4 linked regions of the Chitinimonas arctica genome follow. The main gene of each other region encodes a partner of the protein of the gene in region 2 in a complex. Links are inferred from orthologs where the notes say so. Each region holds a gene or a part of one and is shown on either strand. Other genes may lie near its edges.

Region 1 (5,776 bases), 1.2 Mb from region 2 along the record:
CGGACACGAGTTAACTGCCATCACCAAGGAAACCGGACACGCACCACACCCGCATGCCAATCTCGAGTTCGTGCAGGTGGATGCGACGGATGTAAAAGCCTTGAGCGGCGCGATCCGCGGTCACGATCTGGTAATCAGCGCTTTCAACCCCGGTCTGGACGCCGATGGAAGCGGCACCCGGGCCATCATCGACGGCGTCAAGCGTGCCGGCATTGGCCGCTTTTTGACCGTGGGTGGTGCCGGAACGCTGCTTCTGCCCTCGGGTCAACGTGTGGTGGACCAACCGGACTTCCCGGCCGAGTGGAAAGAGGGTTCACTGCGCACGGCAGCGTTCTTCGAAACACTACAGAAAGAAAAGGAACTGGACTGGGTGTTCCTCAGCCCTGCCGCCATGCTGGTACCTGGAGAGCGCACCGGCCGGTATCGCATTGGCAAGGATCACCTGCTGACCGATGCGAAAGGCGAGAGCCGAATTTCGCTGGAAGACTTTGCATCAGCGATGCTGGACGAAGCGGAGCAGCCCCGGCACCACAGCGAGCGCTTCACGGTGGCCTACTGAGGAGCCAAGACCATGCTGACGATCTATTACTGTCCACTCGCCTGCTCGATGGCGAGCCATGTCGCGCTGGAGGAAGCCGGCGCGACTTTCGAGGCGAAGAAGATCAACATCTTCACTGGCGAGAACCGGAAACCCGATTACCTGGCAATCAACCCTCGCGGCAAGGTGCCGGCGCTGCGGTTTGATGACGGACGGGTCTTGCTTGAAAGCACCGCGATCCTTGGATGGATCGGGGAGACCTATCCCAATGCCGAACTGCTCGGGGCCGACCAGCTCGATCACGCCCGCACCATCGCGATGTGTGCCTGGCTGTCAAGCAGCGTCCACCCCGCCTTCATGCAATTCGTGCATCCGGAGCGGTTCAGTGACGACAAGGCCACGCATGCGGCCATCAAGGCACATGGCAAGGAGAGCTTCTGGGCCTATCTGCGCGAGATCGACCAGATGCTGGCGCACAGCCAGTGGGTCATGGGCGAACACTTCACGGTCGCCGATCCGTATACCCTGGTGTTCTACCCCTGGGGAAAGGAGCTTGGATTGCCAATCAAGGAGTTGAAACATCTCACCGCAATGAAGGATCGCCTCATCAACCGCCCTGCGGCCAGGCGGGCATTGGAGCGCGAAAAGAGCGTTCTGTTGAAGATGTAAGCCACCTTTGGGAAGCAGAGGAGCATGGCTCGTAACATCACGAATGATCATGCACACGCGAGCGCAGGCAAGGGTGGCCTCGATACCTGATGCACCAACTGAGCTACTTCATTAGCACAGTGAAGCTTACATTTCCGACTGAGGTACAAAAAAGCCCTCGAAAGGTGAGGGCTTTTTCAACAACTGTGTCACAGACTTTTCACTAACTTGGCACAGTTTTCACTTTCTGTGGCACCCGACAACACCCTCAAACATCAATATTCCGCGCAATCAAAGCATTCTTCTCGATAAACGCCCGACGCGGTTCCACATTGTCGCCCATCAGCGTCGTGAAGATATCATCCGCCGCCATGGCATCCTCGATCTGCACCCGCATCAACCGCCGTACAGTCGGGTCCATCGTCGTTTCCCACAACTGATCCGGATTCATCTCACCCAGACCTTTATACCGCTGCACGGTCATATTGCGGCGCACTTCGTTCAGCAACCACTCCAGCGCGTCCTTGAACTCCCTGACCGGCTTTTCATGATCGCCACGCTTCACCACGGCATCCGCATCCAGCAGTCCAGACAGCATATCCGCGGTACGGCGCAGCTGCACATAGTCGCCCGAATGCAGGAAATCGTGATCCAGGTACTGGAAGGCGATATTGCCGTGCACGGTCTTTTTCAGACGCAGGATAAACGCATCGTTCTTGTCGTCATGATACGGCTCAAGCACAAAAGCCGGATCGGCAATGGCAGCCATCAAACGCGTAGCAGACTCGCGAGCCGCCGCTTCGCTGCTCATGTCCAGCGCGCCGGTTCTGAGCAAGGCATACAACACGGTCGGGTCGATCAAACGGCTTTCGCGCTCGATTACGGCCTGAGCCAGCAGGTACTGGCGGGCGATCAGGTCCAATGCCTGGCCTTCCAGCGGATCGGCACCGCTGCGAGGAATCAGCTGGGCACCGCTCAAGGCCAGTTTCAACAGGTACTGGTTGAGTTCGTGATCGTCCTTCTGGTACTGCTCGTTCTTGCCATGCTTGACCTTGTACAAGGGCGGCTGGGCAATGTAGACGTAACCGCGTTCGACCAGTTCGGGCAGCTGGCGATACAGGAAGGTCAGCAACAGGGTTCGAATGTGGGCGCCGTCCACGTCGGCATCGGTCATGATGATGATGCGGTGGTAGCGCAGTTTTTCCAGGTTGAAATCGTCCTTGCCGATGCCGCAACCGAGCGCGGTGATCAGGGTGGCGATCTGTTCGCTGGAAATCAGCTTGTCGAAGCGGGCGCGTTCTACGTTCAGCACCTTGCCGCGCAGGGGCAGGATGGCCTGGAACTTGCGATCGCGGCCTTGCTTGGCGGAACCGCCGGCGGAATCCCCTTCGACGATGTAGATCTCGGACAGGGCCGGATCCTTTTCCTGGCAGTCAGCCAGCTTGCCGGGCAGCCCCAGGCCGTCCATGACACCTTTGCGGCGGGTCAGTTCGCGGGCGCGGCGGGCGGCGTCGCGGGCACGGGCGGCGTCGACGATCTTGCCGCAGATGATCTTGGCTTCGATCGGGTTTTCCAGCAGGAAGTTGTTCAGTGCTTCGCTGATGACCTCGTTCACGATCGGACCGATTTCACTGGAGACCAGTTTGTCCTTGGTCTGGCTGCTGAACTTGGGGTCGGGCAATTTCACCGACAGCACGCAGGTGAGGCCTTCGCGCATATCGTCGCCGGCGGTCTCGATCTTGGCTTTCTTGGCGATCTCGCTTTTTTCGATATAGCCATTGAGCGTGCGTGTCATCACTTGGCGCAAGGCGGTCAGATGGCTACCGCCATCCCGCTGCGGGATATTGTTGGTGAAGCACTGCACGGTTTCCTGGTAGGAATCGTTCCATTGCATGGCGACTTCGACACTCATGCCGTCTTTTTCGCCAAGCGCGTAGAACACCTTTTGGTGCAAGGCGGTCTTGTTGCGATTCATGTACTCGACGAAGCCGCGTACACCGCCGGAATAGGAGAAGTTCTCTTCCTTGCCGTGCACACGGTCGATCAGCACGATGGCCACGCCGTTGTTGAGAAAACTCAACTCGCGAATGCGCTTGGCGAGGATATCGAAATGGAATTCGATCAGGCCAAAGGTTTCCGGTGAAGCCAGGAAATGCACTTCGGTACCGCGGTGTTCGGTCTTGCCGACGACTTTGAGTGGCTCCACCGCTTCGCCTTGGCGGAATTCCATGCTGTGCACCTTGCCGTCGCGACGGATGGTGAGCCGCAGCCAGTCCGACAAGGCATTGACGACGGATACGCCCACGCCGTGCAGACCGCCGGATACCTTGTAGCTGTTCTGGTCGAATTTACCGCCGGCGTGCAGTTCGGTCATGACGATTTCGGCGGCGGAGCGCTTGAATTCGTCGTCTTCCTTGATATCGGTGGGGATGCCACGGCCGTTGTCTTCCACCGAAATGGAATTATCCGGGTGGATGATGACCTTGATCTCGTTGCAGTGACCAGCCAGCGCTTCGTCGATTGCATTGTCCAGCACTTCGAACACCATGTGGTGCAAGCCGCTGCCGTCTTGGGTATCGCCGATATACATGCCAGGGCGTTTACGTACGGCCTCCAGGCCTTTCAACACCTTGATACTGTCTGCGCCGTATTCCTGATCGCTCATCTTTTATCCACCTGCTGCTGTACTGATAAAAATGCCAAAGCCGGCCGAGATGGCCGGCTTGGTCATGCGGCCGCGCCTAAATGCGCATTGGCATCACGACATACTTGAAATTGGGTTCTTCCGGAACGGTTACCAGGGTACTGCTGGTGGCATGGTCGCCAAAGGCAAAAACCAGTGCTTCATGGTCCAGGTTGGTCAGCACGTCGATGAGGTAACCGATGTTGAAGCCGATATCGAGCGGATCGCCCTGGTAAGGAATCTCCAACTCTTCGGTCGCTTCTTCCTGCTCGCTGTTGTTGCAGATGATCTTCAAGGTCCCGTCGCCCAATACGATGCGAACGCCACGGAATTTCTCGTTGGAGAGAATGGCTGCGCGCTGCAGGGACGACAGCAGCTGCTGACGGTTCAGCGGTACCAGCTTGTCGTTGCCGGTTGGTACCACCCGGTTGTAGTCCGGGAACTTGCCGTCCACGACCTTGGAATGGATGACGATATTGCCGAACGCGAATTTGACCTGGTTCTGCGCGATCTCGATGGTGACTTCGTCGTCGATGTCAGCCAGCAGCTTGTACAGCTCGAGGATGGTCTTGCGCGGCAGGATGACTTCGTTGCGTTCGACTTCGTGTTCCATTTCGCAGGCAACAAAAGCCAGGCGATGGCCGTCGGTGGCGACCAGCTTGAATTCCTTGCCTTCGGTCAGGATGAACAGACCGTTCAGGTAATAGCGGATGTCCTGATGCGCCATGGCGTATTGAACCCGGCTGATCAGGTTCTTCAGCTGGCGTTGCGGCAGTTTGATCACGCTCTTGACGCTGGTATCGATGGTCAGTCGCGGGAAGTCCTGTGCCGGCAGCGTTTGCAGATTGAAGCGGCTCTTGCCTGCCTTGACGGTCAGGCGGCTGTCGTCCTGGTCCAGGTTGACGGTAGTGCCGTCCGGGATGGCACGCAAGATATCTTGGAACTTCTTGGCCGATACGGTCAGCTGAAAATCACTGCCTTCAGGGCTGGGGTACTCGGTCGTGATCTGGATTTCCAGATCGGTCGCCAGGAAGGTGAGCATCCCGTTCTGCTTGCCAATCAGTACGTTCGACAGGATAGGCAGCGTGTGACGACGCTCGACGATACCGGTGACGGTAGCCAGCGGCTTGAGCAGGGAATCGCGTTCTGCTTGTATCAGCAACATAATGTAGTAGTTCCTGAAGATAGATAAATAGAGGTAGCCAGTTTCTGTGGAAAACCCGTTTTCCACTTCTGCTTCAGTACCTTACCGCCAAATCTCGCTGTGGATAGTCTTGCCTGCCGTTGTGTATCGATTGTGTTCGCTTTTCGGCGCCAATCTGCAATGCAAGCTTATCCACATTTCTTGCGGAAGCGCTGAACAAATGTCGGTGGAGAACTGTCAGTTCACCACTTTTCATTAAAAATCAACGACATCTCGTTTAAATCCCCTCAAGCGGCCTGTGGCGGGAGTGTCGCGCTACAGGGCGAGGGGGTGTTCGGCACTTCCCTTAAAACCATTCCGGCCTGGCTCAGTTACGCAGGATCTGGGCCAGGACGTTGTAATCGTGATTCATCGTCGCGTCGCCTTGCTTCAGCGCCGCGATGGTCTTGCAGGCATGCATCACCGTGGTGTGGTCACGGCCGCCAAAGGCTTCGCCGATGGCCGGCAGGCTCATCTGGGTCAGATCCTTGGCGAGCGCCATGGCCACCTGGCGCGGACGAGCAATGTCGCGAGTCCGCTTTTTGGAGTGCATGTCGGAAACCTTGATCTTGTAGAAATCAGCCACCGTCTTCTGGATGTTCTCTACCGAAATCAGTTTGTTACCGGAAGCCAGGATATCCTTCAGCGCTTCCTTTGCCACTTCCAGCGTGATCTGCTCGCCGGTGAAGCGCGAGTAGGCCAGCACCCGTTTCAGGGCGCCTTC
Region 2 (5,907 bases):
CAGCGCTTCGATCACGAGTTTGTTGCCGTCCAGCCTTACCTGGGCGGCTTGGGCCTTAATGCTCTGCGGCAACGGCTCATCCAGGGAGCGATAGATGCCGGCGATGGAGAGCAGTTCGGCTTGCATGCAATGGGTAAAGATACGGACGCCGGTATCGCCGCGCGCACCGGCCAGGGCGCGACCGCGCAAGGGTGCGTAGACATGGATATTGCCGTCGGCGATGACCTCGGCGCCATGGCTCACCAGGGCCAGCACGATCAGGTCGCCGCCGCGCGCGTAGACCTGTTGGCCGCTGCGCACGGGTTTATCGATGATCAGCGTCTGATTGACCGCGGCCACCGGTGCGGGTTTCGCCTCGCAGGTTCGGCTATCCACGGCCGTGTCGCGCAGGGGCGTGTCGGGCAATAGCGCCAGGCCGGCCCTGATCACCGCCTCGCGAGCCGCCGCGCCGACCCCGCGCGCTGCTACTGCTTGCAAGCCGGATTTACGCAGAATGCTGATCAAGCCGCTCAAATCAAGCGCGGTGGCATGGGGTGGCCAATCAGCCAGCTCCAGGACCACGGCATCTCCGCCGAAAAAATCGGCCCTGCCACCCAGTTTCTGGCTGAGTGCCGCTTCGAGGCCGGCAAGATCGGCAGTCTTGGGAGCAAAGGCGATCAGATTGAGCGCAGCGCTCTTGATTTCAAACAAGGCGGTACTACGGGCGGGGGCCGGCTTGATGGAAGCAGTCATCGAATGCGCTCGGCGGCGGTTGACAAAATTGTTGCCGAGTTTACTAGGTTCACGGCGCAAGCTTCAACAGAAGGTGCTGTGGGTAACTTTGTGGACAGACTCGCGGCAAAATCAGAGTGATTACTTGAATGCCCCATACTGCTTGGGGTGAAGTAAAGCAAGGATTTTAATATTTTCATATAAATCAAGGAATTGAACTTGCAAAGCAGATCCTTGCAGGCCAGCGTGTTGCTGAGGCAATACAGTGCCGGCAGGTGGGGGAAAAGTGGATAAGTACTTCTGTATGTACCGATCACAAACTGCGCCGCTCCAATAAAGCTTGCGCCAGTGTACTGCTATCCACATGCTCGAGTTCACCGCCCGAGGGCAGGCCACGGGCAATCCGGCTGACCCGCAAGCCCTGTGCGCGTAGTAATTCGGCCAGATAATGGGCAGTTGCTTCACCCTCCACTGTGAAGTTGGTGGAAAGAATCACCTCCTCCACTTCACCATCCTGGGCGCGCGCAAGCAACTTGTCGAAATGAATATCGTCGGGGCCTACCCCATCCAACGGTGAAAGTTTGCCCATCAGCACGAAATAGCAGCCCTTGAATGCCAAGGTCTGTTCAATACGCAGCAAATCGGTAGGCATCTCCACCACGCAAAGCTGGCGTTTGTCGCGGGCCGGATCGGCGCATAGCTCGCAAAGATCGAATTCGGTAAAGGTATTGCAGCGCTGGCAATGGCGCAGCTTGGTCAAGGCATCGGCCAGGGCGTGGGCCAAGGCGGCCGCGCCCGACTGATTGCGCTGCAGCAGGTGATAAGCCATGCGTTGCGCCGATTTCGGACCCACGCCGGGAAGAATGCGCAGCGCATCGATCAGCTGGTCAAGCGAAGAGGGGATTTTCATGGGATGCCAGGCGGTGCTTTGGGAATGGGGTCAGGTCCATCGATGGACGCCCCGCAAGCCCGTCAAATCGGTTTACACCGCGTGACGGGCTCGGCCCTCGTCAGGAGAGGCCGGGGGTGGCGCCTAGCGTGAAATCAATCAAAAAGGCAGCTTCATGCCTGGCGGCAGGTTCAGGCCGGCGCTGAAGCCGGCCATCTTGTCCTGCGAAGTCTGCTCGGCTTTACGCAAGGCGTCGTTGAAGGCCGCGGCAATCAGGTCCTCCAGCATTTCCTTGTCGTCCATCACGCTGGGGTCGATCTGAATGCGGCGCACCAGGTGGTGGCAATTCATGACGATCTTGACCATACCGCCGCCGGACTGGCCCTCCACGTCGACCTCGGCCAGTTGCTCCTGGGCCTTCTTCATATTTTCCTGCATCTGCTGGGCTTGCTTCATCAGATTGCCCAGTCCGCCCTTGTTAAACATGCTTGCTCCTTGAAACTTGAATGGGAAGGGATGGAAGAAAATCGCGCTCAAACAGGGTCTGTGCGCGTTTGTATCGTGTCGGGCAGCACTGTGGCGCCAAAATCGGCGATCAGCGACTGCACGAAGGGATCGCTATTGAGCGCATCGGCCGCATCGGCCAGGCGCGCTTGCCGCTCGCGCTGTTGCTGTGCGGCCGGCGTGGCGTGGCTGACACCGCCGACCGAGATCGTGACATGGGCCCGTTGGCCAAAATGCTGGCTCAAGGCCTGTTCCAGCTTTTCACGATAATCCGGCCCCGCGACCACTTTGTGCGCATCGGGCACGGCCAACTGGAAGCTGAGGCCCTCGTGGCTTTGCAATTCGGCATGCTGTGCCAGCATGACCGCCAGGCCACCCAGCTTCAGGCGACCCACCAAGGCAGCCCAGTCTCCGGTGAACTCGGCCGGTGCTTCGGGAGGCGCCTCTTCCGGCATCTCCTGCGCCACTTCGGCTACCGGCGCGACAAATGGCACGGGAGGGGTTTCTAGCGCGTCCGGCAGTTCTTCCCAGGGTGGGGTAGGCCTGGTCTCGGCGATCGGCGCGGGCGCCGGTACCGGTTCCGGTTCCGGTTCCGGGGAGGGTATTGCCAAAGGCGCAGCCGCCATCGCATCACTCCCTGCGGAGGAGGTTTGCGCAGTCTTCACCCCGGTATCGCCCGGGGAGGGGAGGGGAAGCGCTTCGCGGGCAGGGGGGGGAGAGGAATCCGGCCCTGTGGCCACGTACTGTTTGCGTGCAGGGGCGAAAGCCAGCATGCGCAGCAGCGTCATACTCATTCCGGCGAACTCGTCGGGCGCCAAGGAAAGATCGCGCCGGCCCTGCAGGGCGATCTGATAATAGAGCTGTAGATCTTCGGCGCTGAACAGCGGAACTAGCCGATTCAGCTCACCATACTGTGGGTGGTCGGTCGAGATGGTGCTGGGCACGGCTTGCAGCAGCGCCAATTGATGCAGCAGGGAAGCCAGTTCCTGCAGGGCTGCGTCGCTGCCGACCCCGCGCGTCACCAAATCTTCCGCCGCCGCCATCAAGCCTGCGCCATCTTGAGCCGCCAGCCTGGTCAGCAACTCAAACAGATAGGATTGATCCACCGCGCCCAGCATGGCTCTTACGCCGGCTTCCTCTACCGTGCCCGCGCCATATGCGATGGCCTGGTCCAGCAGGGATAAGGCATCCCGCATACTTCCGGCTGCAGCGTGACCCAGCAAGGTCAGGGCGCCGGCTTCGTAGCCCACCGACTCGGCTTCCAGCACGTGCCGCAGGTGACCGCTGATCTGGGCTGGCAGCATTTGCCTTAACGAGAACTGCAGGCAGCGCGACAATACGGTGACCGGCACCTTCTGCGGATCGGTGGTGGCCAGGATAAACTTCACATGGCTGGGCGGCTCTTCCAGCGTTTTCAGCATGGCGTTGAAGGCACTCTTGGACAGCATGTGCACTTCGTCGATGATGTAAACCTTGAAGCGGCCTTGCGTGGGCGAGTACTGGGCGTTATCCAGCACCTCGCGGATATTGTCGATACCGGTGTTGGAGGCAGCGTCGATCTCCAGCAGATCGACGAAGCGACCCGCATCGATCTGCTTGCATGCATCGCATACGCCACAAGGCGTGGCGGTCAGGCCTGTTTCGCAGTTGAGCGATTTCGCCAGAATGCGGGCAATAGTGGTCTTGCCCACCCCTCTGGTGCCGGTAAGCAGGTAGGCATGGTGCAAGCGCTGGTTTTCCAGTGCGTTGCTCAAGGCCTTGACTACATGCTCCTGCCCTACCAGGGTTGCAAAGGATCTCGGTCGCCACTTACGGGCCAGTACTTGATAGGTCATGTCGGCGATTCTAGCAGAAGCACTCGCGGACATTGTGCCGAGCGCCACCACAGTAGAACGAATTGGCTGATTGCCAATATGCAGTACAAAGGAGAGTAGATACCGTGATGTCCGATTCGCCAAGTGCCTGGCCGGCAGATGATCCGCCGCCCGAGCCACCTATCGCGCCGCCACCCGAAGCATGCTGCGGGAGCGGTTGTGACCCCTGTATTTTCGATTTCTACAGCGAGGAGGTGCAGCAGCACCGTCTCTTGCTGGCGCAATGGCAGGCGCGACAAGCCTTGCGTGAGCACACTAAACCTATATAGCAAATTTTCTTCGCATCAAGCAAAGCGCCCCGTTTTACGGGGCGCTTTGCTTGTTTGGTGCGGGATTTGCAGTGGGGCCTGAACCTGCCGTTCTGCGTAGTCACCGGCCGCCATGAAAAAAGTATTCATGACGGGTATATTACGGATCAATGACTTATTGAATTCTCGCGCCGTTCCCCGGTAAGTTTTACAGAAGGGTGTTGACGGCCGGCGGGGTGGTGCGTATAGTTCGCTTCTCTGCTGCTGACGCAGACAAAAACGAAGCGAAACACACGATGTTAGCCGAGTTAGTCTGAACAAGCAAACGCTCTTTAACAAGATACAACCGATAAGCGTAGGCACTTGGCTTTAGGCTAAAGGCTTACGAGATTTGACGGCTTAGGCTGTTGAATCAAGCAATGCCAGTTTTGTTTCAAAAACAGAGATTGAACTCAAGAGTTTGATCCTGGCTCAGATTGAACGCTGGCGGCATGCTTTACACATGCAAGTCGAACGGATTTGAGGGGCTTGCTCCTCAAGTTAGTGGCGAACGGGTGAGTAATGCATCGGAACGTACCGTGTAGTGGGGGATAACTATCCGAAAGGATAGCTAATACCGCATACGATCTACGGATGAAAGCGGGGGCTCGCAAGACCTCGCGCTATACGAGCGGCCGATGTCGGATTAGCTAGTTGGTGGGGTAAAGGCTCACCAAGGCAACGATCCGTAGCGGGTCTGAGAGGATGATCCGCCACACTGGGACTGAGACACGGCCCAGACTCCTACGGGAGGCAGCAGTGGGGAATTTTGGACAATGGACGAAAGTCTGATCCAGCCATGCCGCGTGAGTGAAGAAGGCCTTCGGGTTGTAAAGCTCTTTTGTCCGGGAGCAAATCCTGCCTGCTAATACTAGGTGGGGATGAGAGTACCGGAAGAATAAGGACCGGCTAACTACGTGCCAGCAGCCGCGGTAATACGTAGGGTCCAAGCGTTAATCGGAATTACTGGGCGTAAAGGGTGCGCAGGTGGTTGTGCAAGCCAGATGTGAAATCCCCGGGCTTAACCTGGGAACTGCATTTGGGACTGCACGGCTAGAGTGTGGCAGAGGGGGGTGGAATTCCGCGTGTAGCAGTGAAATGCGTAGAGATGCGGAGGAACACCAATGGCGAAGGCAACCCCCTGGGTTAACACTGACACTCATGCACGAAAGCGTGGGGAGCAAACAGGATTAGATACCCTGGTAGTCCACGCCCTAAACGATGTCTACTAGTTGTTGGAGCAGCAATGCTTTAGTAACGCAGCTAACGCGTGAAGTAGACCGCCTGGGGAGTACGATCGCAAGATTAAAACTCAAAGGAATTGACGGGGCCCGCACAAGCGGTGGATGATGTGGATTAATTCGATGCAACGCGAAAAACCTTACCTACCCTTGACATGTAACGAACCTCGCAGAGACGTGAGGGTGCCCGAAAGGGAGCGTTAACACAGGTGCTGCATGGCTGTCGTCAGCTCGTGTCGTGAGATGTTGGGTTAAGTCCCGCAACGAGCGCAACCCTTGTCCTTAGTTGCTACCATTCAGTTGAGCACTTTAAGGAGACTGCCGGTGACAAACCGGAGGAAGGTGGGGATGACGTCAAGTCCTCATGGCCCTTATGGGTAGGGCTTCACACGTCATACAAT
Region 3 (5,950 bases), 1.1 Mb from region 2 along the record:
TCGATGGCAAGGGCTGGCGCTCCGGCGCGCTGGTGGAAAAGCGCGAGATCCCCGGTTACTACTTCGGCATCACTCAATACGCCGATGAGTTGCTGGACAGCATCGACACGCTGACCGAGTGGCCCGAACAGGTGCGCACCATGCAGCGCAACTGGATAGGCAAATCGAGCGGGGTGCGCTTTGCCTTCGACCATGACATCCGCAATGAAGCCGGCGCCCTGGTTCAGGACGGCAAGCTGTATGTCTTCACCACCCGCGCCGATACCATCATGGGCGTGACCTTCTGCGCCGTGGCGGCCGAACATCCGCTGGCGGTACTGGCGGCGCAGCGGCAGCCCGCCCTGGCCGCCTTTATCGAGGAATGCAAGGCCGGCGGAACGTCCGAGCTGGAACTGGCGACCCAGGAGAAGAAGGGTGTGGCGACCGGCCTGTTCGTCACCCATCCGCTCAGCGGCGAGCAGGTGGAAGTGTGGATAGGCAATTACGTCCTGATGAGCTACGGCGACGGCGCGGTCATGGGTGTTCCGGCCCATGACGAGCGCGATTTCGCTTTTGCCCGCAAATACGGCATCGCCATCAAGCAGGTAGTCGGCGTGGCGGGCGAAAGCTTCTCCACCGAAGCCTGGGCCGACTGGTACGGCGACAAGCAGCGTGGTGTCACGCTCAATTCCGGCAAGTACGATGGCCTCGCCTACCAGGCCGCCGTGGACGCAATCGCGGCCGATCTGGCCGATCGCCAGATCGGCGAGAAGAAAACCACCTGGCGCCTGCGCGACTGGGGCATTTCGCGCCAGCGCTACTGGGGTACGCCCATCCCCATCATCCACTGTCCCCAGTGCGGCGATGTACCGGTTCCCTATGCCGACCTGCCGGTGGTGCTGCCGACCGATTGCGTGCCGGACGGCTCGGGTAATCCGCTGAAGAAGCGCGAGGATTTCCTCAACGTGGCCTGCCCAAGTTGCGGCGCCGCGGCCCAGCGTGAAACCGACACCATGGATACCTTTGTCGATTCCAGCTGGTATTTCATGCGCTATACCTGCCCGGATGCCGGCGCCATGGTGGATACGCGCAATGATTACTGGATGCGCGGCGGCATGGACCAGTACATCGGCGGGATTGAACACGCCGTGCTGCACCTGCTGTATGCCCGCTTCTGGACCCGCGCCATGCGCGACCTGGGACTGGTGGAGATCGCCGAGCCATTCAAGGCCTTGTTCACCCAGGGCATGCTGCTGAACGACTCGTTCTACCGCGAGGACGCGGCCGGCAAGCGGACCTGGTACTACCCCCACGAGGTGGAACTGCAGCTGGACGACAAGGGCCGCGCCACGGCCGCCACGCTGAAGGCCGACGGCCAGCCGGTCAATATGGGCGGCGTGGAAAAGATGTCCAAGTCCAAGAACAATGTGGTGGAACCCAAGGACATCATCGCCCGTTTCGGTGCCGATACCGCCCGCCTGTTCACCATGTTTGCCGCTCCGCCCGAGCAAAGCGCCGCCTGGAGCGACAGTGGCGTGGAGGGTGCCTCCCGCTATCTGCGTCGTTTGTGGTCCTTTGTCCACAAGCACGCCGACGCTTTGCGTTCGGCCGGCGAGGTGGGCGAGCAGGACAAGGCCGCCAAGGCGCTACGCTTTGAAATCCACAGCACGCTCAAGCAGATCAACGCCGACTACGAACGCCTGCAGTACAACACCGTGGTGTCGGGGGCGATGAAGTTGCTCAATGCGATGGAAGCCTATCGCGGCGAGGCCGTGGCGGTTCAGCGTGAAGGCCTGGGTATATTGCTGCGGGTTCTCTATCCGGTCTGTCCGCATATCGCCCATGCACTGTGGACCGAGTTGGGCTATGGCGGCGAACTACTGGACACGGCCTGGCCGGAACCGCTGGCCGCGGCCCTGGTGCAGGATGAAATCACCCTGATGGTGCAAGTCAACGGTAAGCTGCGGGGCGAGATCGCGGTGCCGGCCGATGCCGACCGCGCCGCCATCGAGGCATTCGCCCTGGCCAATGCCAATGTGCAGAAATTCCTTGATGGACAGGCACCGAAGAAGGTCATCGTGGTACCCGGCCGTCTCGTCAACCTGGTTGTTTGATCCGGTCCGGCGCCTTGTGCGCCGGCCTCACCGCGGAGCTTGCATGCGTTATCCAGTCGTTTTCGCCGCTACCCTCTTGCTGAGCGCTTGCGGTTTTCACCTGCGGGGCCAGGGCGAGACGGCCCGCTGGCGTTTGCCTCCCTGCACCTGGCCGCGCCGGCCGGCGGGCTGGGCGATGCGCTCAAGCGCCAGCTATCGCTGCGTGCCGACCTGCAACTGCTGGGTGCCGGCCAGGCCGAGGCCATGCTGATGGTGGAAGGCGAGAACGTCGACAAGCAGATCCTCACCGTCAACCGGTCCGGCCGGGTCAGCGAATATCAGTTGCTGTACCGGGCCCGGTTCCGGGTACAGCAGGGTGGCCGCGACTGGATACCGTCCACCGAGCTGACGCTGCGGCGCGACTACACCTTCGATGAAAACAATGTATTGGGCAAGGAAGCGGAAGAGCAGCTGCTGATACGCGATATGCGCCAGGATGCCGCGCAGCAGATCCTGCGGCGCCTGGCCGCCCTCAAGTCCCTGGCGGCGTTGGAAGCACCGGCCGCCACCCGCGCGCCGGCCCCGGTGGCGGTACCGTAATGCCGATCCGCGCGAGTGATCTACCTGGCCATCTAGCCGCCGGCCGCTTATCGCCCATTTATGTGGTACATGGCGAAGAAGCGTTGCTGGCGCTGGAAGCGGCCCAGGCCATTCGCGATGCGGCCCGGCTGGCCGGCTTTGCCGAGCGGGAGGTGCTGACGGTAGAAGCGGGCTTCAAGTGGTCGGAACTGGCGGCCGCCGGCCAGGCTATTTCCTTGTTCGCCGAGCGCAAGCTGATCGAATTGCGCGTGCCCAACGGCAAGCCGGGAGGGGAAGGCGGCGAGGCGCTGCAGCGCTATGCCGCCGGTGCGCCGGCCGACAATGTACTGCTGCTGCAACTGCCCAAGCTGGAAAAAATGCAGCTGCAAAGCAAATGGTTCACCGCGCTGGAAGCCGTTGGCACGGTGGTGGCGTGTCCCCTGGTAAGCCGCAATGAATTGCCAGCCTGGATCGGCGAGCGGTTGGCGCGGCAGCAGCAACGCCTGAGCGGCGAGGCCATGGAGTTCCTGATCAGTCGGGTCGAGGGCAATCTGCTGGCCGCCAAGCAGGAGATCGACAAGCTGGCCTTGCTGCACCCCGCCGGCGAGCTGGGGCTGGAACCATTACGTGCCGCCGTGGCCAATGTGGCAAGGTACGATGTGTGGAGCCTGGGTGAAACCATGCTGTCGGGCGATATCGGCCGCTTGGCCCGTATGCTGGACGGACTGCGCGCCGAGGGCGAAGCGCCCCATCTGGTATTGTGGGCCATGGCCGATGAGGTGCGTGCGCTGCTGCGGGTGGGCCTGGGCCGTTCGCAAGGGCTGAATATGCAGCAGTTGTTCCGCGAAAACCGGGTGTGGGGCGACAAGCAGCGCCACTATCCCGCCGCGCTGAACAGGCTCAAGGCCAGCCAGCTGAAGGGCGCGCTGGCCCATGCGGCCCAGATCGACCGTATCGTCAAGGGTGTGGGCAGTGGCGATGCCTGGGAAGAGTTGCTCAAGCTGGGACTGCGGCTGATGCCTGGCACACCGCCGCGCGTGCCGCTGCGCACGCCCTAGAGATGACAGACCCCAGCGCATGCCTGCTTGGGCGTGCCTTGCGGTATGTCATTTTGAGTTGAGCAGATGAAAGAACACATCCTAATCAACGTCACCCCGCAGGAGACGCGGGTGGCGCTGACCGAAGAAGGCGTGGTGCAGGAAATCCACGTCGAGCGCAGCGCTTCGCGCGGCATCGTCAGCAATGTCTACCTGGGCGTGGTCAAGCGGGTATTGCCCGGCATGCAATCGGCCTTTATCGAGATCGGCCTGGAGCGGGCGGCCTTTCTGCACATCGCCGATGTGATCGAGCAACGCCAGCATCCGGCCGAGCCGCAGCGCATCGAGCGGCTGATGTATGAAGGCCAGAGCGTGATGGTGCAGGTCATCAAGGACCCGATCGGCACCAAGGGCGCACGGCTGTCCACCCAGATCAGCATTGCCGGCCGCTTCCTGGTGTTCCTGCCGCAGGACCACCATATCGGCGTCAGCCAGCGCATCGAGCATGGCCAGGGCCGCGAGCATCTGCGGGAGCGTTTGTTGAGCTTATTGCCGCCGGGGCAGGAGCACGGCGGCTATATCATCCGCACCTCGGCAGAACACGCCACCGAAGAAGAGCTGCGCGCCGACGTGGAGTACCTGAGCCTGATCTGGGCCGACCTCAAGCAGAAGTCGCGTACCTTGCCGCCGCAGTCCATGCTTTACCAAGACCTGGGTCTGCCCATGCGGGTCTTGCGCGACATCGTTACCGGTGAAACGCTCAAGGTCGTGGTGGATTCACGTGAAACCTTCCAGAAGATGATCGAGTTCGCCAGCGCCTTCGTCACCAATGTCGCCCCGCGTCTGGAGCACTATCAGGGCGAACGGCCGCTGTTCGAATTGCATGGCGTGGAAGCGGAGATAGAGCGCGCCTTGGCCCGGCGGGTCAACCTCAAGTTCGGCGGCTACCTGATCATCGACCAGACCGAGGCCATGACCACCGTGGACGTGAACACCGGTGGTTTCGTCGGCACCCGTTCCTTCGACGACACCATTTTCAAAACCAATCTGGAAGCCACCCAGGTCATCGCCCGCCAGCTGCGTTTGCGCAATCTGGGCGGCATCATCATCGTCGACTTTATCGACATGGATAACCACGAGCATCGCGACCAGGTGCTGCATGAACTGGGCAAGGCGATGTCCAAGGACCGGACCAAGGTAACGGTTTCCGGCTTCACCAGCCTGGGTTTGGTCGAGATTACCCGCAAGCGCACCCGCGAAAGCCTGGCGCACGTGCTGTGCGAACCCTGCCCGGTTTGCCAGGGGCGAGGCGAAATCAAGACGGCGCAGACGGTCTGCTACGAAATCCTGCGCGAGATCCTGCGCGAAGCGCGCCAGTTCAATGCACGCGAGTACCGCATCCTGGCCTCGCAAACCGTGATTGATATGTTCCTGGATGAAGAGTCGGCCAATCTGGCGATGCTGGCGGACTTTATCGGCAAGCCCATTTCCCTGCAGGTGGAAAGCGCCTACTTCCAGGAACAGTTCGATGTGATTCTGGTTTAGCGCGACGCAGGGAATAAGCGGTAAGCCACCACTTTATTTCACGAGCGCCGGGTCGAGTGGATTGGCTACCCGTGGTAGCGAATCCGCGCCGGCATCTACCGCCCAGGCCGTCGGGCAGCGTACTTGCGACAAAAGCTTGGCATGCTCGCCGGAAGCCTGAATCTTCTTTAGCCCCGCGTTGAACGCCGTCACCAGTGCAAAGCTGTCCGGCAGCTTGCGCGACAGCATCAGATGGGTAGTGAATTGGTCGGTCATCAGCCGGGGGTGATAGCGCAGCAGATTGGCGCTGCCGGCGCCAAAATGACGGGCCAGCAGATCGCAGGCCACGTTTTTTTCCATGGGGGCGATATCGACCCGGGCGCTGATCAATTTGCGGAGGCTGGACAGATCGTTAGGCGTGAGATCGGCTTGTAGTTCGCCGGACTTGACCATGCTCCACAGCTGCGGCGTATAGGTGTAGTCCTGGATGATGGCCATGCGATAGGGGCGCAGGTCGGCGAGGGTCTGCCAATCGAAGCCAGACTTGGCGCGATAGACGAATACCCATTGTTCGGTCAGGACGTTGTCGCTGAGAAAGAAGCTTTCTTCATGTTCCGGCTTGTGTCCCCAGTAGGCGGTGCCGGTCCATTTGCCTGTCCGCGCCTCGGCCAATGCCCGCGACCAGGGCAGGAAGGTGAACTGCACCCGGTAGCCGGCCGTCTCGAAGGCGCGCCTTAC
Region 4 (5,923 bases), 190 kb from region 2 along the record:
ACCGAATTGCTGGAACGCTTCCGCACCCAGCCGAATGCCATCCTGGTTGCCAGCCAGACCTTCTGGGAAGGTATCGACGTCAAGGGGGAGCAGTTGCGTCTTGTCGTGATCGATAAACTACCGTTCGCCGCACCGGACGATCCGGTCCTGGCGGCCCGTATCGACAAGATCAACAAGGCCGGCCGCAACGCCTTTATCGAGTATCAGCTGCCGCGTGCGGCCATTACCCTGAAGCAGGGCGCCGGCCGGCTGATACGCGACGAGACCGACCAGGGCGTGCTGATGATCTGCGATCCGCGCCTGGTCGAAAAACCCTATGGCAAGCAGATCTGGAAGGCGCTGCCACCGATGCTGCGTACCCGCGAGGCGGGCGTGGTGGAGCGCTTTTTTGCCCGTATGAAGACCCGGTCGCAAGGCGACCAGCCGGCAACCGAAACCGTGGAAGACTGAATTGGCACGTAAGAAGAAGCAATCCGCTAAGCCACGCAGGGGCGTGGTCCAGGTGTTCAGCCGGCTCGCCATCCTGTTGGTATTGTTGGTGCTGGTACCCGCCGGCGCCTATGTCTGGCGCTATATCCATACCCCCCAGCCGCTGGCCGAATTGCCGCGCAGTTTCGTGGTGGAGCGCGGCGGCAATATGCGCACCGTGGCGAACCAGCTGGAGGCCGAGGGACTGCTGGAACACCCCTGGCTACTGACCATCATTGCGCGCCTGAACGGCGATGCCATGCGTATCAAGGCCGGCAGCTATGAACTGAGCCAGCCCTTGACCCCCCTGGAATTGCTGGCCAAGCTGACCGATGGCGATGTCAGCAGTGCCAGCCTGACCATCGTGGAAGGCTGGAACTGGCGGCAGGTCAAGGCGGCCTTGGCGCGCGACCCGGATCTGCGCCACGACAGCGCCGCCATGGATGACGCCGCCCTGCTGGCCGCGCTGGGCAGCAAGGCGCAGAGTCCGGAGGGCTTGTTCTTCCCCGATACCTATCACTTCGCCAAGCAGAGTTCCGATGTGCAGGTGCTCAAGCGCGCCCAGGAGGCGATGGAGCGGCAACTGAAGGCCGCCTGGGGGGCACGCGCCGCCAATCTGCCGCTGGCTTCGCCCTATGAGGCGCTGACCCTGGCGTCCATTATCGAGAAGGAAACCGGCGCGGCGCGGGATAGAAGCATGATCTCCTCGGTTTTCATGAACCGGCTGGCCCAGGGTATGCGCTTGCAGACCGATCCGACCGTGATCTACGGGCTGGGTGAGCGCTTCGACGGCAATCTGCGCCGGGTCGATCTGGAAACCGATACGCCCTGGAACACCTATACCCGCGGTGGTCTGCCGCCGACCCCGATTGCCATGCCCGGACAAGCCGCCTTGCTGGCGGCCACCCGGCCGGCCCAGTCGCAAGCCCTGTATTTTGTCGCCAAGGGCGACGGCTCATCGTATTTCTCCACGACGCTGACCGAACATAACCAAGCGGTACGCCGCTATCAGCTGGGAGCCAAATAATATGGCGCAAGGACGTTTTATCAGCCTGGAAGGCCTGGACGGCGCCGGCAAGAGTACCCATCTGAGCTGGCTGACGGCCCACCTGGCCGAACGCGGCATCGACCATCTGGTCACCCGCGAGCCGGGCGGTACCCCGCTGGGCGAGCAATTGCGCGAGCTACTGCTCAAGCAGCCCATGCATCTGGAAACCGAGGCCCTGCTGATGTTTGCCGTTCGCCGCGAACATCTGGCCCAGGTCATCGAGCCGGCGCTGGCCGCCGGGCGCTGGGTGGTATGCGACCGCTTTACCGATGCCACCCATGCCTACCAGGTCGGCGGCCGCGGCTTGGCCCTGGATAAGTTCACCATGCTGGAACAATGGGTACAGGGACGCGAGCAGGGCTTGCTGCAGCCGGACCTGACGCTGTTGTTCGACGTGCCCCTGGAAGTCAGCCGGGCCCGCTTGGCCAATGGCCGCGAGCTGGACCGTTTCGAACGCGAGCAGGATGCGTTTTTCGAACGGGTGCGGGACGCTTACCATGCCCGGGCCGCCGCCTCGGCAGGCCGGATGCGCGTGATCGATGCCAGCCGGTCGATCACCGCCATCCAGGCCGAATTAGCCCAGCTGCTGGCCGCTTAAGGCAGCCTGTTCGCGTACCCATTCCGATCGGTCCCTCCATGCTCTACCCCTGGCAACAATCCGACTGGCAGGCCTTGATCGCGCAAGGCGAGCGGCTGCCGCACGCGCTCTTGCTGACCGGCGAACCCGGGATCGGCAAGCAGGCGTTTGGCCGCCATCTGGCCCAGGCCCTGCTGTGCGAGGCAAGCATGGCCGTGCGGCCCTGCGGGGTATGCGATGCCTGCAATTGGTTGCAGGCCGGCAATCACCCGGATTTTCGGGAGCTGACGCCGGTGGTGGAGGACGAGGACGAGGAGTCGGACAGCAAGGCCAAGAAGAAACCCTCAGCCTGGATCACGGTGGACCAGGTGCGCGACTTGAACCAGTTCGTCCACTTGAGCGCGCATCGGGGCGGTCGCCGCGTTACGCTGATCCAGCCAGCCGAGGCGCTGAACCTGGCTGCCGCCAATGCCCTCTTGAAAACGCTGGAAGAGCCCCCGGCCGGCGCCATATTCATCCTGGTCAGCCATCAATGGCGCCGCTTGTTGCCTACCATACGCAGCCGCTGCCGGCGTCTGGCCCTGCCGCTGCCGGCCAAGGCCGAGGCGCTTGCCTGGTTGTCGGGGCAGCGTCTGGCGGATGCCGAGAGTCAGTTGGCCGAGGCCGGCGGCGCCCCCTTGGCGGCCATCGAGCGCGCCGATGCCGAGACGCTGGCCGCGCGGCGGGCCTTCCTGGCCGAATTGGCCGACCCTCGCCAGCTCGATCCCTTGGCTTTGGCCGAGCGTCTGGACAAGCAGAAAATGGAAGTGGCGCGGGTCACCGACTGGCTGTCCCGCTGGCTGCACGATCTGGCAAGTTTGGGCCTGGCCGAGTCAATCCGCTATTATCCGGATGAAGCCGGCCGACTGGGATCGTTGGCCAAGGCGCTGGACCCGGTTCGCCTGATGCGGTATCACGACACCGTGCTGGAGGCCAGGAAGTTTTCCAGCCACCCACTGAATGCCAGGCTGGTTTTTGAACAATTGCTATTCGGCTACCAGCAAGCCGTACGACCTATGAACAAAGGATAGAAAACCTTATGGCCGAAGCTCCCAAACCCGCCGCTGCCATGGCCGCGCCCCGCGCCGGCGGTGTGTTGTCGCTGAGCATCAAAGAAAAAGCGGGCCTGTTCGCCGCCTATATGCCCTTTGTAAAGGGCGGCGGCATCTTTATCCCTACCGCCAAGGCATACAGCATCGGCGACGAAGTCTTTATGCTGCTGCAACTGATGGACGATCCGGCGCGTATCGCCGTATCGGGCAAGGTCAGCTGGATCACGCCGGCCGGTGCCCATGGCAACCGTACCCAGGGCGTGGGCGTGCAGTTTTCCGACAATGAGGCCGGCCACCAGGCCCGCAACAAGATCGAAGCCATGCTGGGCGGCGCACTTCAGTCCAATCGGACCACGCATACCATGTAATCGTCGCTGTACCGCGTGAACCGCCGGTGCTCCCGGCCGTCACTCGCCTCTTCTCATTTCCCGAGCCTTCGATGACTCCATCTAGACTGCGCCGCTGGGCGTTGCGTTCCGTGTTTGGTTTGCTGCTATTGGTATTGTTGGTGGCGATGGCAGTGTGGGGGTTTTTGCGGGCAAGCCTGCCGCAACTCGATGGCGAGGTGCCCGTACATGGGCTGGCCGGTACGGTGCAGGTCGAACGCGACGGGCAGGGCGTGCCCACCGTGCGTGGCGAGAACCGTTTGGATGTGGCTTATGCCACCGGCTACCTGCATGGGCAGGATCGTTTTTTCCAGATGGATTTATTGCGCCGGGTAGCCGCAGGCGAACTGGCCGGACTGGTCGGTGCGGCAGCTCTGGAGACGGATCGCGATCACCGCTTCCACCGCTTCCGCGCCCGCGCCGAAGCCGCTTTGAAGACCCTGCCCGCAGCCGAGCTGCAGCTGCTGGAGCGCTACACCGCCGGCGCCAATGCCGGCTTGGCGGCCCTGGGCGCGCGCCCGTTCGAATATGGGTTACTGCGTACCCAGCCGGAACCGTGGCAGCCGGCCGATTCGCTGTTGGTGGTCTGGGCCATGTATTTCGAGCTGCAAGGCAAGCAAGAGCGGCGCGAATTCGGTCGCGGTTGGCTACGGTCGCATAGCACACCGGAACAATTGGCGGTATTGCTGCCCGAAGCAACTGAATTCGACACGCCCATCGATGCGCCTGCCATCGCGCCGTCGCTTGGTCCATTTCCGGCCACCGCGCCTGGCTGGCTGGGCCAGCGGGCGCCGGCAGGGTTGACGGCGCTGGAAGCCTCTTCCTCGGTGGGCAGCAATAACTGGGCGCTGGCAGCGTCCCGTAGCAAGGATGGCCGCGTGCTGATCGCCGACGATATGCACCTGGGCATTCGTCTGCCGCATATCTGGTATCGGGCGGTATTACAGTATCCGGACGGGCAGGGTGGGGTGCGCCGGGTGGCGGGTGTGACCTTGCCGGGTGCGCCGCTGGTGGTCGTCGGCAGCAATGGCCGGGTCGCCTGGGGTTTTACCAATAGTTACGGCGATTATCTCGATCTGGTGGAACTGGCACGCGATCCGGCCCAGCCCTTGCGCTTCAAGACGGCGGCAGGCTGGGAAACGGTCCGGCAGCACCGCGAAATCCTGCGGGTAAAGGGTGGGGAGCCCCAGGCGATGACCGTGCTGGAGAGTTCCCTTGGACCGCTGCGCGAAATCGGTGGCCGCTACTACGCGGTCCACTGGGTGGCGCATCAGCCTGGCGCGGTCAATTTGCGCTTGGCCGAAATGGAAGGCGCCGCCAACCTGGCGGCGGCACTGGCGGTAGCCAACAGTGCCGGCATGCCGGCGCAGAATATGCTGGCCGGCGATGCGTCCGGCCATATCGGCTGGACCATCGCCGGGCCCTTGCCGGGCCGCGATGCGAGTCTTGCCGCCAGCTTTCCCTATGACAGCACGCAGCCGCTGGGTTGGCAGACGCCGCGCGCACCGGCCGATTATCCACGTTTGCTCGATCCCGTGGATGGCCAGCTCTGGACTGCCAATAACCGCCAGCTGGCCGGGCCGGAATACCGCAAGCTGGGCGACGGCGGCGCCGATATCGGCGCCCGCGCCCGCCAGATACGCGACGGGCTGACCGCCTTGCAAAAGGCCGACGAAAAAGCGGTGCACGATATCGGCCTGGACGACCGCGCACTGTTTATCGACGCGTGGCGGAAGCGCGCACTGCAGGTGCTGGACCCGGCCGCGCTGGCTGGCCAACCCGCCAGAAGTGAATTCCGGCGTCTGCTTGAACAGAGCTGGGACGGCCATGCCAGTGTGAAGTCGGTCGGCTATCGGCTGGCCCGCAACTATATGCATGGCCTGTATACCGAATTGTTCGGCGGTTTGGATAAGCAACTCGAGCTGGAGGCGAAAGGGAGTACCTACGTCATGGCCAATCCGCGCTGGCCCGCCGTGGTCGCCCGCTTGCTGGACGAGCAGCCTCCCGGCTGGCTGCCACCCGGCCGCAGCGATTGGCGGGCGGTGCAGCTGGCGGCCATCGATCGCGTGATCGCCGACTTGACCAGTAGCGGTTCGACCTTGGAGGCCTCAAGCTGGGGGTTGCGTAACCTCACTTCCATCGAACACCCTTTCGCCCGTCGGCTGGGTATCCTGGGCAGTTGGCTGTCCGCGTCTGGCGAAGCGCAAGCGGGCGACGAACATATGCCGCGCGTGGCTGGCCCATCTTTTGGCCAGTCGGAACGAATGGTGGTGTCGCCCGGTCATGAGGAGCAGGGCATCCTGACCTTGCCTGGCGGTCCCAGCGGCCATCCGCTCAGCCCCTATTTCCTGGC

What was found.
Region 1: the proteins of dnaX (region 2) and dnaN are in contact, whole or in part, in a cryo-EM structure (PDB 8GIZ), measured with the Escherichia coli proteins. The link is inferred for Chitinimonas arctica from one-to-one orthologs.
Region 3: the proteins of dnaX (region 2) and holA are in contact, whole or in part, in a cryo-EM structure (PDB 8GIZ), measured with the Escherichia coli proteins. The link is inferred for Chitinimonas arctica from one-to-one orthologs.
Region 4: the proteins of dnaX (region 2) and holB are in contact, whole or in part, in a cryo-EM structure (PDB 8GIZ), measured with the Escherichia coli proteins. The link is inferred for Chitinimonas arctica from one-to-one orthologs.

What each region holds. Positions count from the first base shown.
Region 1 is NZ_CP041730.1:2,451,542-2,457,317, forward strand. What follows is about bases 2,982-5,776. They hold dnaN (DNA polymerase III subunit beta), read right to left. Parts: upstream 5,035-5,776; coding sequence 3,928-5,034; downstream 2,982-3,927. Other genes in these bases: gyrB (DNA topoisomerase (ATP-hydrolyzing) subunit B), read right to left, coding at 2,982-3,851; dnaA (chromosomal replication initiator protein DnaA), read right to left, coding at 5,381-5,776. Outside these bases: FNU76_RS11120 (NAD(P)-dependent oxidoreductase), read left to right, coding at 1-559; FNU76_RS11125 (glutathione S-transferase family protein), read left to right, coding at 572-1,207; more of gyrB, read right to left, coding at 1,455-2,981. UniProt on the Escherichia coli protein: Confers DNA tethering and processivity to DNA polymerases and other proteins. Acts as a clamp, forming a ring around DNA (a reaction catalyzed by the clamp-loading complex) which diffuses in an ATP-independent manner freely and bidirectionally along dsDNA.
Region 2 is NZ_CP041730.1:1,234,147-1,240,053, reverse strand. Bases 1,537-4,462 are described here. They hold dnaX (DNA polymerase III subunit gamma/tau), read right to left. Parts: upstream 3,940-4,462; coding sequence 2,134-3,939; downstream 1,537-2,133. Other genes in these bases: FNU76_RS05465 (oxidoreductase-like domain-containing protein), read left to right, coding at 4,047-4,247; FNU76_RS05475 (YbaB/EbfC family nucleoid-associated protein), read right to left, coding at 1,760-2,086; recR (recombination mediator RecR), read right to left, coding at 1,537-1,621. Also shown: septum site-determining protein MinC, read right to left, coding at 1-732; more of recR, read right to left, coding at 1,025-1,536. UniProt on the Escherichia coli protein: Part of the beta sliding clamp loading complex, which hydrolyzes ATP to load the beta clamp onto primed DNA to form the DNA replication pre-initiation complex.
Region 3 is NZ_CP041730.1:2,378,622-2,384,571, reverse strand. What follows is about bases 1,722-4,690. They hold holA (DNA polymerase III subunit delta), read left to right. Parts: upstream 1,722-2,671; coding sequence 2,672-3,709; downstream 3,710-4,690. Other genes in these bases: rng (ribonuclease G), read left to right, coding at 3,776-4,690; FNU76_RS10840 (LPS-assembly lipoprotein LptE), read left to right, coding at 2,181-2,672; leuS (leucine--tRNA ligase), read left to right, coding at 1,722-2,093. In the rest of the region: more of leuS, read left to right, coding at 1-1,721; more of rng, read left to right, coding at 4,691-5,233; FNU76_RS10825 (substrate-binding periplasmic protein), read right to left, coding at 5,267-5,950. UniProt on the Escherichia coli protein: Part of the beta sliding clamp loading complex, which hydrolyzes ATP to load the beta clamp onto primed DNA to form the DNA replication pre-initiation complex.
Region 4 is NZ_CP041730.1:1,045,694-1,051,616, reverse strand. What follows is about bases 1,216-4,157. They hold holB (DNA polymerase III subunit delta'), read left to right. Parts: upstream 1,216-2,152; coding sequence 2,153-3,163; downstream 3,164-4,157. Other genes in these bases: FNU76_RS04645 (penicillin acylase family protein), read left to right, coding at 3,624-4,157; FNU76_RS04650 (PilZ domain-containing protein), read left to right, coding at 3,172-3,552; tmk (dTMP kinase), read left to right, coding at 1,497-2,114; mltG (endolytic transglycosylase MltG), read left to right, coding at 1,216-1,495. In the rest of the region: DNA repair helicase YoaA, read left to right, coding at 1-450; more of mltG, read left to right, coding at 452-1,215; more of FNU76_RS04645, read left to right, coding at 4,158-5,923. UniProt on the Escherichia coli protein: Part of the beta sliding clamp loading complex, which hydrolyzes ATP to load the beta clamp onto primed DNA to form the DNA replication pre-initiation complex.